DNA from 2 places in the Mesorhizobium sp. WSM4810 genome. Region 2 is predicted to be linked to the other one. Evidence: riboswitches for the same ligand, from Rfam matches in the RefSeq annotation. Region 2 holds a riboswitch; the other holds the start of a gene.
What was found. Region 2 has a riboswitch for thiamine pyrophosphate ahead of thiB (thiamine ABC transporter substrate binding subunit). Riboswitches for the same ligand answer to the same signal wherever they lie in the genome.

Region 1 (5,727 bases), on a different contig from region 2:
CTGCGCCCCCTGACCCGCTGCCTCCGTCGATATCCGCCGAAGGGCATCCGAAATGATAATCTATCTTGGACGCCGGGCGTCGCACAGCATCCTGTCGGTCATCGGTCTTTTGACCTTGGTTTTTTTCCTGACACGGCTCACCGGCGATCCTTCCGCCTTGTACCTGCCTCTGGACTCGACTGCAGAAGCTCGGGCCGCGTTCGCGCGGTTGAACGGCCTCGATCAGCCGATCCATTGGCAGTTTCTGGGATATCTGCGCGATCTGCTGCAGCTGGATTTCGGTGAATCGCTGCGCCAGAACCGCTCGGCGATGCAGGTCGCGCTCGAGGCGTTCCCGGAAACGCTGAAGCTGGCCGTCGTCGCGATCACGCTGTCGACCGCCTTGGCAATCCTTGTCGGCTCGCTGGCGGCCGCGTGGCCAGGCAGCATCTTCGACCGTATCGCCAGCCTCGTCTCGCTGGCCGGCGCAAGCGCGCCGGATTTCTGGGTCGCCATCGTCGGCATCCTTGTCTTCGCCGTGGGGCTCGGGCTTTTGCCGACATCGGGCACCGGCACCTGGGTCCACTGGATCATGCCGACCTTCGTGCTGATGCTTCGCCCTTTCGGTCTCCTGGTGCAGGTTGTGCGCGGAACCATGCTGTCGGCGCTTGCCTCTCCATACATCAAGACCGCAAGGGCCAAGGGCCTGCCGCGGCAGAAGATCATCTTCGGCCATGCGCTTCGCAACTCGCTGCTGCCCGTCGTCACGGTCGCCGGCGACCTGGCGACCAGCCTCGTCAACGGCGCCGTCGTCGTGGAGTCGATATTCGGCTGGCCCGGCATCGGCAAGTTGATGATCGATTCGATCATCCAGCGCGATTTTGCCGTCGTCCAGTCGACCATCCTGGTGACGGCAACCGCCATCTTCATCCTGAACATCGCGATCGACCTCCTCTACGCGGTTCTCGATCCGCGCATCCGGTACTGAGCCATGACGATCATCACCCCCGACATCAAGCCGGCGGCCGTTCCAGGCAGCGGCCGCGTGCTTTTCGCCTATTTGAAGCGCGACAGGCTTGCGCTCGCCGCCGCCATTTTCCTGGTGATCGTCGTGCTCGCTGCGGTCCTCGGCCCGTGGCTGGTGGGCGATGCCGCTTCGCGGCTGGGCCTGCGCCAGCGCAATCTTGCCCCGTTCTCGCTGGCCAGTGGCTGGATCTACGTCCTTGGCGCCGACACCCTCGGCCGGCCCATCCTGGCCAGGCTGATTGTCGGCGCGCAGAACACATTCGGCATTGCCGCGGCGGCGGTGTTCGCGTCGATGCTGGTCGGTGGAACGCTGGGCCTGATAGCGGGCTATTCGGAGCGCTGGTACAGCCATCTCATCCTGCGCCTCGCCGATGTCGTCATGAGCTTTCCCTCGCTGCTGCTGGCGCTCATCGTGCTCTACACGCTGGGTCCGAGCATCACCAACCTGGTGATCGTTCTCGCCGTGACGCGCATGCCGATCTACCTCAGAACGGCGCGCGCGGAAGTGCTGGAGTTGCGCGAGCGCATGTTCGTCAGCGCGGCGCGAGCCATGGGCGCGAAGCCGGCCCGGATCATCATCCGGCACATCGCCCCCCTGGTCCTGCCGACATTGGTGACGATTTCAGCCATTGATTTCGCGACCGTCATTTTGTCGGAATCGGCGCTGAGTTTCCTTGGCCTCGGCATTCAGCCACCCGACTTCACCTGGGGCGCAATGGTCGCAAACGGCCGCGGCTATCTCGCCACCGCCTGGTGGATCGCATTCTGGCCGGGCCTTGCAATCATGCTGACGACGCTGTCGCTCAACATCCTCTCGAACTGGGCCCGCACCGTCGCCGATCCGCAGCAACGCTGGCGCCTTCAGACATTGCGAAAAGCTGCCCGATGAGCAACGCGACCATTCTCAAGGTGGAGTGTCTGACCGTCGATTTTCTTTCGGACGATGAACCGATACGCGCCGTCGACGATGTCTCTTTCCACGTCAGCCGTGGCGAGACGCTGGTGATCCTCGGCGAAAGCGGTTCGGGTAAGAGCGTCAGCACCAGCACGGTGATGGATCTCATCGACTGTCCGCCAGGCGACATCGTGGCCGGCTCCTGCCTCTTCGATGGCGTCGAACTGTCAGGCCTCGGTGCCGAGGCGCGCCGAAGCATCAACGGCCGCAGGATTGCGATGATCTTTCAGGATCCGCTCGCCTATTTGAACCCGGTCTACACGGTGGGGCGCCAGATCGAGGAGGTCTATGAGAGCCACGGCGCAGAGAGCGGCAAGGGCGCACGCGCCAAGACGATAGAACTGCTTCGGCGCGTCGGCATTCCAGAGCCGCAAAACCGCGTCGACTTCTATCCGCATCAGTTCTCGGGCGGACAGCGCCAGCGCGTGATGATTGCCATGGCGATCGCGTTGAAACCGGACATCCTGATCGCCGATGAGCCGACGACTGCCCTGGACGTCAGCGTGCAAGCGCAGATCCTCGATCTGCTGCGCGATCTCCAGCGCGAAACCGGCATGGCGTTGATCATGATCACCCACGACCTCGAAGTCGCCGCGTCCATGGCGGACCGGATCATCGTCATGAACGGCGGCAAGGTCGTCGAGACAGGCATCGCCAAGGAGGTCTTCAGCAATCCGCAGCACCCCTATACGCGCCGCCTCATCGCCGCCCTGCCCCACGGCAACGCAGCGGAGGCGCCGAACAGGCGTTCGACGGCGATCGCCGGCGAGACGCTGCTCAAGGTGGAACATCTCACCAAGCACTATGAGCTTGCTTCCGGAGCTTTTAGCAGCAAGCGGACGTTCAAGGCGGTGGACGACATAAGCTTCGAGGTCAGGAGAGGAGAAACGCTCGGCATCGTCGGCGAGTCCGGCTCCGGCAAATCGAGCGTCGCGCGCATGCTGTTGGGGCTGAACGCGCCAAGCGCCGGCAGCGCGGTCTTTGCCGGTGAGAACATCTTCGACATGAATGGAAAGCGCCTCATGGCGTTTCGGCGCAAGGTCCAGATGGTCTTCCAGGACCCATACGGATCGATGAATCCGCGCATGCGCGTTTATTCGATCATTTCCGAGCCCTGGGTGATCCACCGCGATATCCTGCCGAAGGACAGGTGGAAGGCTCGCGTGGCAGAGCTCCTGGAACTGGTGGGGCTGCTGCCGGAGCACGCCGAGCGCTACCCGCATCAGTTTTCCGGCGGCCAGCGGCAGCGCATCGCCATTGCGCGCGCGCTTGCCAGCGAGCCGGAACTGATCGTCTGCGACGAGGCGGTTTCGGCGCTCGACGTCTCTATCCAGGCGCAGGTGATCGACCTTCTGGCCGACCTCAGGACGAGGCTCGGCCTCTCCTATATCTTCATCACCCACGACCTGCCGATCGTGCGCCATTTCGCCGACCGGATCATGGTCATGAAAGACGGAAGGATTGTCGAGGAAGGCCAAACCGCGGCGCTGTTCGGGGCGCCTCGCCACGACTATACGCAAAGCCTGCTGCAGGCGGTGCCGCAGCCCAAATGGCTAACGCAGGCTCAATAGTTCGTCCGCGCGCGCCCAGCAAGCGTTGCCGATTGATGGGCCGAATGCGCTTGACAAAATGGCGATCGCCCGCTCAATTTGACCCATTCACCAGGGGGGTCCCGGCAAGGGGCTGAGATACTGCTGGCTTTCGCGGCGCAGTGACCCGTTGAACCTGATCCAGTTCATACTGGCGTAGGGACGGTGCAAGCGCTTTGGGGGAGTCCATGCCCGAAAACCTGTAAGCAGGCAGGCAGAAGCGTCTTTTCATCCTTCCGGCACAGAACTGGGTCTCCAATGCATGAGCAAAGGAGCCTCAAAATGAATGCCATTTCCCCCGCCGTGTCGACGGGACCGCTGCCCGCCTCAAGGAAAATCCACAAACCCGGCCTGATTCACCCGCAGATCAGGGTGCCGATGCGGGAAATCGCCGTCCATCCGACGGCAGGCGAACCGCCTGTCACCGTTTACGATCCGTCCGGCCCCTATACGGACCCGACTGTCGAAACCAGCATCGAAAAGGGCCTCGCCAGGTTTCGCAATGAATGGGTGACGGTGCGCGGCGACGTCGAATTCCACGATGCCCGCAGTGTCAGGCCGGAGGACAACGGCTTTGCGTCAGGTGAGCGCCTGACGCCGGAATTTCCCGTGCGCCACCGGCCGCTAAAGGCAAAAACGGGCCAAGCGGTGACGCAGCTTGCCTATGCGCGCGCCGGGATCATCACCCCCGAAATGGAGTTCGTCGCCATTCGCGAGAATCTCGGCCGCGAGAGCTTACGCGGCGGGATGCAGCGCGACGGCAACTCTTTCGGCGCGGCGATCCCGGACTTCGTCACGCCGGAATTCGTGCGCGACGAGATAGCGCGCGGACGGGCTATCATTCCAGCCAACATCAACCACCCGGAGAGCGAGCCGATGATCATCGGCCGCAATTTCCTGGTCAAGATCAATGCCAATATCGGCAATTCAGCCGTCACCTCGTCGATGGCCGAAGAGGTCGAAAAAATGGTCTGGGCGATCCGCTGGGGGGCCGACACCGTCATGGACCTGTCGACCGGTCGCAACATCCACAACATCCGCGAATGGATCGTCCGCAATTCGCCTGTGCCGATCGGAACCGTGCCGCTCTACCAGGCGCTTGAGAAGGTCGGAGGGATCGCCGAGGACCTGACCTGGGAAATCTACCGCGATACGCTGATCGAACAGGCCGAACAGGGCGTCGACTATTTCACCATCCATGCCGGTGTGCGGCTGCACTACATCCCGCTGACGGTCGACCGGGTCACCGGCATCGTGTCGCGCGGCGGCTCCATCATGGCCAAGTGGTGCCTGCATCATCACCGCGAAAGCTTCCTCTACGAGCATTTCGAGGAAATCTGCGACATCTGCCGCGCTTACGACGTGTCGTTCTCGCTCGGCGACGGCCTTCGTCCCGGCTCGATCGCCGACGCCAACGACGCGGCGCAGTTCGCCGAACTGGAAACGCTCGGCGAGTTGACAAAGGTCGCCTGGGCCAAGGATTGCCAGGTCATGATCGAGGGGCCGGGCCATGTTCCGATGCACAAGATCAAGGAGAACATGGACAGGCAGCTCGAAGTCTGCGGCGAGGCGCCCTTCTACACGCTTGGGCCGCTGACCACCGACATCGCACCCGGCTACGACCACATCACCTCAGGCATCGGCGCGGCAATGATCGGCTGGTACGGCACGGCGATGCTCTGCTATGTCACGCCCAAGGAGCATCTCGGTCTCCCCGACCGCAACGACGTCAAAACGGGCGTCGTCACCTACAAGATAGCCGCGCACGCCGCCGATCTCGCCAAGGGTCATCCGACGGCGAAGGTCAGGGATGACGCCCTTTCCCGCGCACGCTTCGAGTTTCGTTGGGAAGACCAGTTCAACCTGTCGCTCGACCCCGAAACCGCGCGCTCCTTCCACGACGAGACTTTGCCGAAGGAGGCGCACAAGCTGGCGCATTTCTGCTCGATGTGCGGGCCGAAATTCTGCTCGATGCGCATCTCCCACGACATTCGGGCCGAGGCACAGAAAGAGGGCATGGCGGCGATGGCCGCGAAGTACCGCGAGGGCGGCAATCTTTATATGCCGGTGGACGGCGAACCGCCCATGCCGAAGATGCCGGAGCCGTCATGAGGCTGCTGGTCAAAGGGGCTGGCGTCGCCGGCCTCACCGCCGCCTTCGAACTCGCCGCCCGCGGTG
Region 2 (5,727 bases):
GGCAAGCAAACGCCACATCGCCTGAAGCCGGTTTGGCCGTAAATTATGTCCGCTTCCGGGCAACATCTCGTGATCCTGCGCCAAACGGACCTGCACCGATATAGCGCCGAAAGGCTTCCGGTCCAGCCTTGGTAAAAAAATCGGCGACAGTCCCGGTTGCGGCAACCGTGCCATTGTCCAGGAACACCATGTCCTGGCCGATACGGTGGGCGTCCTCCGGCTGATGGGTGACGAACAGCACCGTCATGCGCCGCTCCGCTTGGAGGTCGGCTACCAGATCGAGCATGTCGTCGCGCAAGGCCGGTCCGAGCGAGGCGAACGGTTCGTCGAGCAAGAGCACCGGCCGGTCGCGCACCAGGACGCGGGCGAGCGCGACGCGCTGCCGCTCGCCGCCGGAGAGTTCGCGCGGCAGGCGCCGTTGCTTGCCGGCAAGGCCGACGCGCTTGAGCGCCCCGGCGATTGCAGCGTGGTCGGCCTCGGTCAGCCTGAGCGATGGCGAGCGGCCAAGGCCGACATTTCGTTCGACCGAAAGATGGGCGAAGAGATTGTTTTCCTGGAACACCATCGACACTGGCCGCGCCGAAGGCGGTTTGCCGCCGACATCGCCGCCACCGATCAGCACGCGGCCCGATCGCGGCGTCTCGAAGCCGGCCACCAGGTTGAGCAGTGTCGATTTTCCCGAGCCGCTCGGCCCCATGATGGCGGTGATCTTCGAGGCGGCGAACTCGACATCGAATAAAAACGGCGCTTCGCCATAGCTGAACGAGACCTTTTCCAGCCGCACAGCCGTACCGTTTTCGCTGTTGAGCATCATGATTTTTCTCCCCGTCCCAGCCAGTCCGCGGCCAGGACAAGCGCGAGACAGACCAGGCCGAGCAGCAATGCCAGGCCGGCCGCGTCCATCGTGCGGTAGCTACCCATGCGGGCCAGCAAGAGATAAGGCAGCGTCTGCAGGGAGTCGCTGCCAAACAGGGCAATGACGCCGAGATCGCCGAGCGACAAAGCCATCGCGAACGCGAAACCGGTGGCGAGCGGCCGCCGCAGCGACGGCCAGTCGACCAGCCGGAAACGATTCCAGCCCGAAATGCCAAGCAGCAAACAGAGCCGCTCGTGGCGTTCGCTCGCCGCATCATAGCCGGGGCGAATGGCGCGGATGGCAAACGGCATCGCCATCACCGCATTGACGGCGACGACCATGACAGGGGCGATGGCAAAGACGTCGCTGACGGTCCGCAGGAGCAGGAACCAGCCGGCGCCGATGACGACGGGCGGCACGACGAGGACGAAGCCGGCGCCGGTATCGGTGGCGTATTCGAGCAGCGTCCTGGCGCCGACGCGACGCCTCAAGGCCAGCGCCCGGCGTGCCATGACCAGCGACAGCGACAGCGCCACTGCAAGCAGCGCCGCCAGCAAGGCGAGCACGGCGCTGGTCAGCGCCGCTTGCCGCACCGCGCTCTCGCCGGCCAGCCGGCCGAGATCGGCGCCAAAGCCTGACGTCACCGTGGCCGCCATCGGCCCGGCGACGAACAGCAAAGCGAGGATGATCAATGCTGCGTTCAGCACGGTCTCGGCGGCGCCGGCCGAAAGATAGCGGCGCGAAGCCGCCGGCAGGTTGGCGTCGCCGACGGTATTGGCGCCGAGCCGCATCAATGCCAGCACGACGACGAAGGTCAGCGCGATCTGCAGCACTGTCAGCGTCACCGCGCGGGCAGGATCGAAATCGAAACGCAGCGCCTGGTAGATGGCGACCTCCAGCGTCGTCGCACGCGGCCCGCCGCCCAGCGTGAGCACGATGGTAAAGGATGTGATGCAGAGCATGAAGACAAGCCCGGCGACGCCCGGCAGCGCCGCGCGCAGCGTCGGCCATTCAATCAGCCGGAAGGCGGGCCTGGCGCCCATGCCGAGTTGGCTCGCCAGCCGCCACTGGTCGGCCGGCACTGTCGCAAGCGCTTCGAGGAACAGCCGCGTCGCCAGCGGCAGATTGAAAAAGACATGGGCGACGAGGATGCCGGACAGGCCGTATATGCCCGGCCAGCCCTGACCGCCGATCGCGCTGAGCACGCCGGCAAAATAGCCTGCACGGCCATAGAGTGCCAGAATCCCGAGTGCTGCGACGATGGCCGGCAGCGCGAGCGGCACGGCGAAGAGCTGCAGGATCAGGCCGCGACCAAAGAAGCGCGGATGCCGCGACAGCGCCCGCGCCACGAACAGCGCTGGCACGACGGAGAGCAGTGTCGACAGCAATGCCTGCCACAACGTGAATCGGGCGACGCGGAAGAGGTAGGAATCGAAGGCCGACGCGGCGCCGGACGGATCGCGGGCGCCTTCGACGATGAGCCCGGCGAACGCGCCGCCGATCAGCAGCGCAACAGCGGCAAGCGCAATTGTGCCGGCGGTGACGCGGGGGTCGGCAGGATATCCGGTACGCATGCCGCCCTGCCTAGTTCAACGATCGTCGAAGCAGAAAATATGGCTGAGGCCGAGTTCCCGGCGCCGTAGAGTGATCATCTCTCAATCACAAGCTACTTGCTCATCACCGACAGCCATTCGTCGACCCAGGCCTTGCGATTGGCGGCGACCTCTTCGGGGCTGAAAAGCAACGTCTTGGTCGGCTTGACGAGCTTGTCGAAAGCCGGATTGAGCGGCTTCTCGGTCTTGCCGGCAGGGAACATCCAGTTGGTCTCGGGAATGACATCCTGGAATTTCGGCCCGGTCATGAAAGTCAGGAACTGTTTCGCCAACGGGTTCTTCGCACCTGATTTGGTGATGCCGGCAACCTCGATCTGCAGATACGCGCCCTCGTCGAAGGACGCTGCCTGATAGCGTTGGGTGTTTTCGGCGACCATGTGATAGGCCGGCGACGTGGTATAGGACAGCACCATCGGTGCCTCGCCCTTGGTGAACAGGCCGTAGGCCTCGCTCCAGCCCGGCGTCACGGTGAGCACCTTTGCCTTAAGCTTGGCCCAGGCTTCGGGCGCCTTGTCGCCATAAACCGACTTCACCCACAACAGCAGGCCGAGACCGGGCGTCGAGGTGCGCGGATCCTGAATGACGATCTTTTCATCGGCATTGCCCTCGACCAATTCCTTCAGGCTCTTCGGCGGCGTCTTCAGCTTTTCGGTGTCGTAGACGACGGCGAAATAACCATAGTCGAACGGCACGAAAATATCGTCGCTCCAGCCGCCCGGCACCTTGACGTCGATGACGGCACCATGCGGCGAAAACAGGCCGGTGGCCTTGGCTTCCGCCGTCAGATTGGTGTCGAGGCCGAGCACGATGTCGGCCTTGGTCGCGGCCCGTTCGAGCCCGACGCGGTTGAGCAGGGCGACGCCGTCGGCGACCGCGACGAATTCGAGAATACAGCCGCATTCGGCCTCGAACGCCTTCTTGACCGCCGGGCCTGGACCCCATTCGGCGGTGAAGCTCTCATAGGTATAGACGGTGAGTTTTTCCTGCGCGGATGCCGGCCCGGTGCCGGCGAGAACGGTCGCCGCGAGCAGCACTGCCGAAACAAGTGTGTATAAAAACGTGCGCATCGGCGCCTCCTTCGTTGGCGTTGAAGGGAATTGAGGCGTCGGGTTGTCCGAAACGTCTAATCCCTCCGCCGGTACAAACCGGATCAGGTTCAGCGGGTTGGCAGGTTGCCTCTCAGCCGGCCCGCGAAGATCGCGTCCAGCACCCCGTTAGAGCGCTTCGACACATAGGCCCGGCCCATCTGCGGCGCAAGCGGAAGTTTGCCGGGCATCCAGACCGCGGCCTTCCGTTTCGCAAGCAGGGCTGGTAAGGGCCACGCATATGAGCAAATTCACCATCCTGCTTGGCGGCGACCTTATCGGCACGCCGCTGCTCGACCGCCAGGTCGAAGGCACGCGTGTCATCGCCGCCGACGCCGGCATCAGCCATGCCCGGACTCTGCGCCTGACGCCGGAACTCTGGGTCGGCGACTTCGATTCGGTGCCGGCGGATTTGCCGGACGAGCTCGCCGCCGTGCCGCGCCAGGTGTTTCCGGCAGAAAAGGACAAGACCGACGGCGAACTGGCTATCGCCGCCGCGCTCGAACGCGGCGCGACCAGCCTCGTGCTCGCCGGCGCGTTCGGCGGCAAGCGCACCGACCACGCCTTCCTGCACCTGGCGCTCGGGGTCCGGCTGGCCGAGGCAGGGACAGAGGTGCTTTTGACCAGTGGCGCACAGGAAGGCGTGCCCTTGCTTCCCGGAAAGGCCGGCTTCGACTACGCCGACGGCACGCTGTTTTCGATTCTCGGCTTCTCCGACCTTGCCGGTCTGACCGTGACCGGCGCCAAATGGCCGCTGAACCATGTCGAGGTGGCGTTCGGCTCGTCGCTGACCATTTCCAACGAGGTCAAGGGCCGGCTCGAAGTCGCGCTGGGCAGCGGCCGCGCGCTGTTGCTCGCCCATCCATTCCCCCTACCTGAAAGCTGACATGGCGCCGCCGCTTCTCAATCTCGACGGGATAAAACTGACCTTCGGTGGCACGCCGCTGCTCGACGGGACGGAACTGACGGCGTCGGCGGGCGACAAGATCGCTCTGGTCGGCCGCAACGGCTCGGGCAAGTCGACGTTGCTGAAGATCGCTGCGGGATTGATCGAGCCGCAGGATGGCGAGGTGTTCCGCCAGCCTTCGGCAACAGTGCGCTACCTGCCGCAAATGCCCGACATGGATGGTTTCGCCAGCGTCCGCGCCTATGTCGAGGCGGGGCTCGGACCCGCCGACGATCCCTACCGCGCCACCTATCTGATGGAGCATCTCGGCCTGTCAGGCGAGGAACGGCCGAACGATCTCTCCGGCGGCGAAGCCCGCCGTGCTGCCCTGGCCCGCGTCATGGCGCCGGAGCCCGACATTCTCCTCCTCGATGAGCCGACCAACCATCTCGACCTGTCGGTCATCGAATGGCTGGAGGAGGAGCTCGCCCGCACCTCTTCGGCGCTGATCGTCATCTCGCACGACCGCCGCTTCCTCGAGCGCGTGTCGCGCGCCACCGTCTGGCTCGATCGTGGCCAGACCCGCAGGCTGGACAAGGGCTTTGGCCATTTCGAGGAATGGCGCGACACCGTTCTGGAAGAAGAAGAGCGCGAGCAGCACAAGCTTGGCCGCCAGATCGTGCGCGAGGAGCACTGGCTGCGCTATGGCGTGACGGCAAGGCGCAAGCGCAACATGCGCCGGCTCGGCGAATTGCAGACCATGCGCCAGCGCTTTCGCGGCCATCGTGGCGCCGAGGGTGCGGCGACGATGGTGGCCAGCGACGCCGCCGAATCGGGCAAGCTGGTGATCGAGGCCAGGAACATCGAGAAGAGCTTTGGCGACCTCACCGTGGTCAGGGGTTTCTCGACCCGCATCCAGCGCGGTGACCGCGTCGGCCTGGTCGGCCCGAACGGCGCCGGAAAGACGACGCTGCTGAAGATGCTGACCGGCGAATTGAAGCCGGACTCAGGCACGGTGCGACTCGGCACCAATCTGGAGATCGCCACGCTCGACCAGAAACGCGAGGCGGTCGACCCGCAAGAGACGCTGGCGCAATATCTCACCGACGGCCGCGGCGAGAACCTTGTCATCAACGGCGAGCAGCGCCACGTCGTCTCCTACATGAAGGACTTCCTGTTCAAGCCGGAACAGGCGCGCACGCCGGTGCGCGAGCTTTCGGGCGGCGAGCGGGCGCGGTTGCTGCTCGCCCGCGTGCTGGCGCGGCCGGCAAATCTTTTGGTGCTCGA

Region 1: another riboswitch for thiamine pyrophosphate. It lies ahead of thiC (phosphomethylpyrimidine synthase ThiC); the one in region 2 lies ahead of thiB (thiamine ABC transporter substrate binding subunit).

What each region holds. Positions count from the first base shown of each region.
Region 1 covers NZ_JBVVQV010000015.1:119,566-125,292, forward strand. The annotation lists gene AC0L3O_RS21525 (ABC transporter permease) at 53-967, shown strand; gene AC0L3O_RS21530 (ABC transporter permease) at 971-1,894, shown strand; gene AC0L3O_RS21535 (ABC transporter ATP-binding protein) at 1,891-3,531, shown strand; TPP riboswitch at 3,614-3,730, shown strand; gene thiC (phosphomethylpyrimidine synthase ThiC) at 3,832-5,661, shown strand; gene thiO (glycine oxidase ThiO) at 5,658-5,727, shown strand, end outside.
Region 2 covers NZ_JBVVQV010000005.1:258,417-264,143, reverse strand. The annotation lists gene thiQ (thiamine ABC transporter ATP-binding protein) at 44-811, opposite strand; gene thiP (thiamine/thiamine pyrophosphate ABC transporter permease) at 811-2,430, opposite strand; gene thiB (thiamine ABC transporter substrate binding subunit) at 2,523-3,536, opposite strand; TPP riboswitch at 3,580-3,693, opposite strand; gene AC0L3O_RS10335 (thiamine diphosphokinase) at 3,796-4,440, shown strand; gene AC0L3O_RS10330 (ABC-F family ATP-binding cassette domain-containing protein) at 4,442-5,727, shown strand, end outside.